Linked DNA regions of Variovorax paradoxus. The protein of the gene in region 1 interacts with the protein of each later gene in a pairwise test. Links are inferred from orthologs where the notes say so. Each region holds a gene or a part of one and is shown in the gene's direction. Other genes may lie near its edges.

The links.
Region 2: the proteins of bioB (region 1) and QFZ47_RS14915 interact in binary tests that used the Escherichia coli proteins (3 or more experiments, as listed by UniProt). The link is inferred for Variovorax paradoxus from one-to-one orthologs.

What each region holds. Positions count from the first base shown.
Region 1 is NZ_JAUSXL010000002.1:5,170,325-5,173,540, reverse strand. What follows is about bases 41-2,944. They hold bioB (biotin synthase BioB), read left to right. Parts: upstream 41-921; coding sequence 922-1,968; downstream 1,969-2,944. Other genes in these bases: QFZ47_RS28140 (Lrp/AsnC family transcriptional regulator), read right to left, coding at 2,443-2,940; QFZ47_RS28145 (VOC family protein), read left to right, coding at 1,965-2,453; QFZ47_RS28155 (acetyl-CoA carboxylase biotin carboxylase subunit), read left to right, coding at 41-782. In the rest of the region: more of QFZ47_RS28155, read left to right, coding at 1-40; drug/metabolite exporter YedA, read left to right, coding at 3,058-3,216. UniProt on the Escherichia coli protein: Catalyzes the conversion of dethiobiotin (DTB) to biotin by the insertion of a sulfur atom into dethiobiotin via a radical-based mechanism.
Region 2 is NZ_JAUSXL010000002.1:2,378,123-2,381,405, reverse strand. The notes cover bases 307-3,277. They hold QFZ47_RS14915 (class II glutamine amidotransferase), read left to right. Parts: upstream 307-1,393; coding sequence 1,394-2,161; downstream 2,162-3,277. Other genes in these bases: QFZ47_RS14905 (hypothetical protein), read right to left, coding at 3,125-3,277; gshB (glutathione synthase), read right to left, coding at 2,175-3,128; QFZ47_RS14920 (ABC transporter substrate-binding protein), read left to right, coding at 307-1,343. In the rest of the region: QFZ47_RS14925 (DHA2 family efflux MFS transporter permease subunit), read left to right, coding at 1-125; more of QFZ47_RS14920, read left to right, coding at 204-306; more of QFZ47_RS14905, read right to left, coding at 3,278-3,283.

The sequences.
Region 1 (3,216 bases):
GCGGCATCAGCAGCAACATCCCGTTCCAGGCCGCACTGCTCGCGCATCCGAAGTTCGTGGCGGGCGATTTCAATACCGGCTTCATCGCCGAACACTACGGCAAGGGCTTCCATGCCGAAGACGTGCCGCACGCCGATCCTTCGTTCCTGATCGCGCTCGCGGCCTATGTGCACCGCCGCTATCGTGCGCGCGCCTCGGGCATCAGCGGACAGCTCGAAGGCCACGGCGTGAAGGTGGGCGAGCAGTTCGTGGTGGTGGAGCTCGGGCCGGAGGGCAAGCATGTGCACCATCCGGTGTCGGTCACCGACTTCCACGGCAAGACCGGCGCCAGCGCCGTGGCCGTGGGCGAAAAAAACTACAAGATCGACAGCGGCTTTGCGCTCGGCGCCATCCGCGTGCAAGGCATGGTCAACGACCGGCCCTTCACCGCACAGGTCGAGCGCGGAGCCGGCAGGAACCCGCTGGCGCTGCGCGTGTCGCACGACGGTACGCAGGTCGAGGCGATGGTGCTGTCGCCCCGGGGCGCGCGCCTGCTCGAACTGATGCCCTACAAGGCGCCGCCGGACCTGAGCAAGTTCCTGATGTCGCCGATGCCGGGCCTCTTGGTCGAGGTGTCGGTGCAGCCGGGCCAGCAGGTGCGTGCCGGCGAGAAGCTGGCCGTGATCGAGGCCATGAAGATGGAAAACGTGCTGTTCGCCACGCAGGACGGCGTGGTCGGCAAGATTTCGGCGGACAAGGGCGAATCGCTCGCCGTCGATCAAATCATTCTGGAGTTTGAATAAAGCTCACCCCCAGGCTTCGCGCACTTCGTGTCGCTTCTCCAACCCCCTTCCGGGGGCAACACCTGCGGCCCGGCGAAGCCGGTTCCGCGGTGTTTCCCGAACAGGCAACGCTTCGCGCAGTTATGAAAGTCCCACTGATATGACGACCTCCGCTCCTTTTATTGAAGTTCCCATCTCGGCGCCTGTCACACTGCACCGGCCGGCCAAGGCCGCGGCACCGCAAGGCCCGTGGACGGTCGAGGCGATTCAGGCGCTGCTCGACAAGCCGCTGATGGACCTGCTGTTCGAGGCGCAGACGGTGCACCGCCAGCACTTCCCCGAAGGCGACATCGAACTCGCGACGCTGCTCTCGGTCAAGACCGGTGGCTGCCCCGAGAACTGCGGCTATTGCCCGCAGTCGGCCGAGTTCGACACCGGCGTGAAGGCGCAGAAGCTGATGGAGGTCGACGAGGTGGTGCGCGCCGCACAGGCCGCCAAGGACGCCGGCGCCACGCGCTTTTGCATGGGTGCCGCATGGCGTGCGCCGAAGGACCGCGACGTCGAGAAGGTGGCGGTGCTGGTCGAGGCCGTGAAGGGGCTGGGCCTGCAGACCTGCGCCACGCTCGGCATGCTGGAGCCGCACCACGCGCACCAGCTCAAGGCCGCGGGCCTGGACTACTACAACCACAACCTCGACACCGCGCCCGAGTACTACACCGACGTGGTCGACACGCGCACCTACCAGGACCGGCTCGACACGTTGGCCCATGTGCGCAGCGCCGGCATCAGCGTGTGCTGCGGCGGCATCGTCGGCATGGGCGAGCAGCCGGTGCACCGCGCGGGGCTGATCGCGCAGCTGGCCAACCTGAATCCTTATCCGGAGTCGGTGCCGATCAACAGCCTGGTGCGCGTGCCGGGCACGCCGCTGGCCGATTCGGAGCCGGTCGATCCCTTCGACTTCGTGCGCATGATCGCGGTCGCGCGCATCACCATGCCGACCGCGCGCGTGCGCCTGTCGGCAGGCCGCCAGCAGATGGGCGACGCGGTGCAGGCCCTGTGCTTCATGGCCGGCGCGAATTCGATCTTCTACGGCGACAAGCTGCTCGTGACCGGCAATCCCGACGTCGAAGCCGACACGGTGCTGCTGCGCAAGCTCGGCCTCAATGCGCGGCAGGTGCAGGAGCAGCCGGAAGGTTGCTCCGCATGACTGCCACGGCACGCCCCTTCAAGGTGCTGGGCATCCAGCAGATCGCCATCGGCGGGCCCGACAAGCTGCGTCTGCAGAAGCTCTGGGTCGACATGCTGGGGCTCGAAGTCACGGGTACCTTCAAGAGCGAGCGCGAGAACGTCGACGAGGACATCTGTTCGATGGGCAGCGGGCCGTTCAAGGTCGAGGTCGACCTGATGCAGCCGCTCGACCCCGAGAAGAAACCCGCCGTTCACGCGACGCCGCTCAACCATGTGGGCCTGTGGATCGACGACCTGCCCAAGGCCGTCGAGTGGCTCACCGCGCAGGGCGTGCGCTTTGCACCCGGCGGCATCCGCAAGGGCGCGGCGGGCTTCGACATCTGCTTTCTGCATCCGAAGGCGAACGACCAGTTTCCGATCGCGGGCGAGGGCGTGCTGATCGAGATGGTGCAGGCGCCGCCCGAGGTGGTGGCGGCCTTCAGCGCGCTGGCCGCTACGCGTTGAGCACTTTCCTGATCGGCGGCCTGACGTCCGAACGCTGAGGCGGCAGCATCGGCTGGTGCTCGCGCGCCGGGTTCAGGATGATCGAGGTGGCCGTCTCTGTGAGGATGCAGAACTTGGTCACGACCGCATCGAGGTGGCTCACGTCGATGACGGCGATCTCCAATATCCAGCTGTCGTCGCCGGTCACGTTGTAGGCATTGACGCATTCGGGCGTCTGCTGCACCAGCTCCACCACGCGCGCATAGTCGGCGCGGCCCACGCGGATAATCGCGCGAATGCCATAGCCGAGCTTGCCGAGGTTCACGGTTGCGCGGTAGCCGCTGATCACGCCCGCGGCCTCCAGCTTCTTCACGCGTTCGGTCACGGCCGGCTGGCTCAGGTGCACGCGGCGGCCGAGTTCGGCCATGGTGAGCCGCGCATCGCCCTGCAGTTCGGCCAGGATGCGGGTGTCATGGGCATCCAGCGCGGGGTTCAAGGTGAAGTCCATGCAACTCCTTCAAATCGACGGTACGAAACGGAAAGAACCATGAGATATGCATGGTTGCGAAAGGATCGCTTTCATACCATGGACGGCGTTCCAATACCAACAAGACAGAGACCCGCCATGCCCACTCTCGCATCCCCCGCCCAAGCCGCGCCCGGTTCCGCACGCGCTGCACTGCCGCCGCTGCTGTGGCTTTGCCTGGCCGCCACATGGGTGGTCTGGGGCTCGACTTATCTGGCGATCAAGTACGCGCTGATCAGCTTTGCACCGTTCCTCCAG
Region 2 (3,283 bases), 2.8 Mb from region 1 along the record:
CGCTGGCCAATGCCGCGAGCAGCCCGGCGCGGCTGGCGGCCTTCGACGAAGTGTTCCTGATGCTGGCCGGGCTGTGCGCGCTGGCCATCTGCGCGGCCTGGCAGCTTCGGCAGCCAGCAAAATAAGGGTAAGCACTTAGTAATACTTTAGCACCCATCGTTTCTAATTGTTAGCATTTGTTAGCTAATGATGGGATGGGTTTCATGCAACGCAGAAGTTTTGTCGCCGGAACGGCGGTTTTCGCAGCGGGCCTGGCCCATCTCTCCTCCGCGCAAGCCGCCGAGGCCGGGGTGAGCGACAGCGAGATCGTGCTCGGCAGCTCGGCCGTGCTGAGCGGCCCGCTCGGCTCGCAGATCAAGGTCGTGCACAACGGCGCCGGCCTGGCCTTCGATGCCATCAATGAACAGGGCGGCGTGGGCGGCCGCAAGATCAAGCTGGTGGCGCTGGACGACGAGCTCAAGCCCGAGAAGGCGCTCGAGAACTACGGCAAGCTGCTGAGCGACCACCGCGTGTTCGCATTCTTCGGCTGCGTGGGCTCGGGCACCACGTCCGCTGCGGCCAAGCTGCTGCAGCAAAGCGGCGCGCCCAGCGTCGGCGGCTACGGCGTGGGCGACAGCGCGCGCGAACGCGTGGCGGGCTCGGCCTACTTCGTGCGCGCCAGCAATGCGCGCGAGGCGCAGGCGCTGGTCGAGCACCTGGCCACCATCGGCGTGAACAAGATCGCGATCGCCCACCTGGACAACCCCGGCGGCGTCGAGGCGGTGAAGCTGATCGAGGCGGCCATGGCCACCCGCAAGCTGGCGCCGAGCGCGGTGGTCGCGGTGAAGGGGGACGGCTCGACCTCCGCCGCCGCCGGCAAGACACTCGCCGACAGCCAGCCCCAGGCCGTTCTGATGTACCTGGCCGGCACCGTGACCGGCGAGGTGATCAAGGCCATGTACGCCGCCGGCAGCAAGCCGATGTTCTATGGCATGTCGGTGGTCTCGGGCGAAGTCACGGCCAGGGTGGTTCCGCTGCAGGCGGGCGGGCTGGCCATCTCGCAGGTCACGCCCTACCCCTGGGGCGAGGTGGAAGTCGTCACGCGCGACTATCGCCGGCTGGCCGATCGCGCGCAGGTGCCGGTGGGCTACGGCAGCTTCGAGGGCTACCTGAACGCGCTGGTGATGATCGAGGCGATCAAGCGCACCGGGCGCGACCTGACGCGCGCGCGCCTGCACGCGACGCTGCGCGCACTCAAGCTGCGCCTGGCCGGCATGGACATCGATTTCTCGACCGGCAGCACCACCGGCTCGCAGTTCATCGAAATGGTGCGCGTGACGCCCGAAGGCCGCTTCGTGCGCTGAACGGGCGGCCAGGTTCGCCGGGCGGTTGGCGCACGCGCTCTAATAGCGCCATGTGCCAACTGCTTGGAATGAACTGCAACACGCCCACGGACGTGGCCTTCAGCTTTACCGGCTTCGCGCAGCGCGGCGGCCGCACCGACCATCATGCCGACGGCTGGGGCATTGCGTTCTTCGAGGACCGCGGGCTGCGCCACTTCGTGGACCACATGCCCGCGAGCGAATCGCCGGTGGCCGAGCTGATCCGGCGCTACCCGATCCAGAGCCGCAACGTCATTGCCCACATCCGCAAGGCGACCCAGGGCGCCGTCAACCTGCAGAACTGCCACCCCTTCGTGCGCGAGCTCTGGGGCCGCTACTGGGTGTTCGCCCACAACGGCGACCTGAAAGACTTTCGGCCGCGCCTGCACGGCAACTTCCACCCGGTGGGCAGCACCGACAGCGAGCACGCCTTCTGCTGGATCATGCAGGAGCTGGCCAAGTCGCATGCGGGCGTGCCGAGCATCGAGGAGCTCACGCTCACGCTGCGCGAACTGGCGCCGCAGCTCGCGGGCCACGGCACCTTCAACTTCATGCTGTCGAACGGGCAGGCGCTCTGGGCCCATGCCTCGACCCACCTCTGGTACGTGGAGCGGCGCCATCCCTTCGTGACCGCGCAGCTGTCGGACGAAGACCTGGAGATCGACTTCGCTCAGCACACCACGCCGAACGACCGCGTGGCGGTGGTCGTGACCGCGCCGCTCACCACCAACGAAAGCTGGACGGCTTTCGCGCCTGGCGAATTGCGCGTGTTCGTGGACGGCGAGCTGGCGGCGTTCTGAAGCTGGCCCCGCCTCAGGCGCCGGCCAGGTGCGCTTCCAGCGCGTCGATGAACATCGCCGGCACGTCGAAGCCGGTCTGTTCGGTGATCTCCTGGAAGCAGGTCGGGCTGGTCACGTTGATCTCGGTCACGGAGTCGCCGATCACGTCGAGCCCGATCAGGAGCAGGCCGCGCGGCGCGAGGGCGCGGCCAATGGCCTCGGCGATCTCGCGGTTGCGCGCGGTGAGCGGCTGCGCCACGCCCTTGCCGCCGGCCGCAAGGTTGCCGCGCACTTCGGAGCCCTGCGGAATGCGCGCCAGCACGAACGGCGCCGGCTCGCCCGCGATGATCAGAATGCGCTTGTCGCCCTGCACGATGTCAGGCACGAAGCGCTGCACCATGATGGTCTCGGCGCCGTTCTTGTTGAGCGTCTCGACGATGGAGCCGAGGTTCAGCGCATCCTGCCTCACGCGGAAGATGCCCATGCCGCCCATGCCGTCGAGCGGCTTGAGGATGATGTCGCCGTGCTCGGCATGGAAGTCGCGCACGGCCTGCGCGCTGCGCGTGACCAGCGTGGGCGTGGTGAACTGCGGAAACTCCATGATCGCGAGCTTCTCGGGATGGTCGCGCAGCGCGCGCGGCTTGTTCACCACGCGCGCGCCTTCGCGCTCGGCCTGCTCGAGCAGGTGGGTGGCGTAGATGTACTCGGCGTCGAAGGGCGGGTCCTTGCGCATGAGCACCGCGTCGAATTCCTTCAGCGCCTTCGATTCGCGGATGTCCTCGCGGTACCAGGCCTTGCTGTCTCCGGTGAGCGTGATCTGCTGCACGTTGGCCGTGACCAGGCCGCCCGACACCCACTGCAGGTCTTCCGGCAGGCAGGCCGCGATGCGGTGGCCGCGGCGCTGGGCCTCGCGCATCATCGAGAAGGTGGTGTCCTTGTAGATCTTGAAGTGATCGAGCGGGTCGGCGACGAAGAGGATGTTTTTCATCTGGGAGTCTTTCCGGCGCCGGGTGTGGCCGCCATGTTGCTGCTGTCTGGCGCGATGTTGCCGGAAGCGGCGATGTCCTTGCCGGCGGAGGCCTTTGTGCGCCCGGCCTGCTGCACCGCAGGTGCGAGCGCACCCGCCGCCACGCCCCCGAAGGC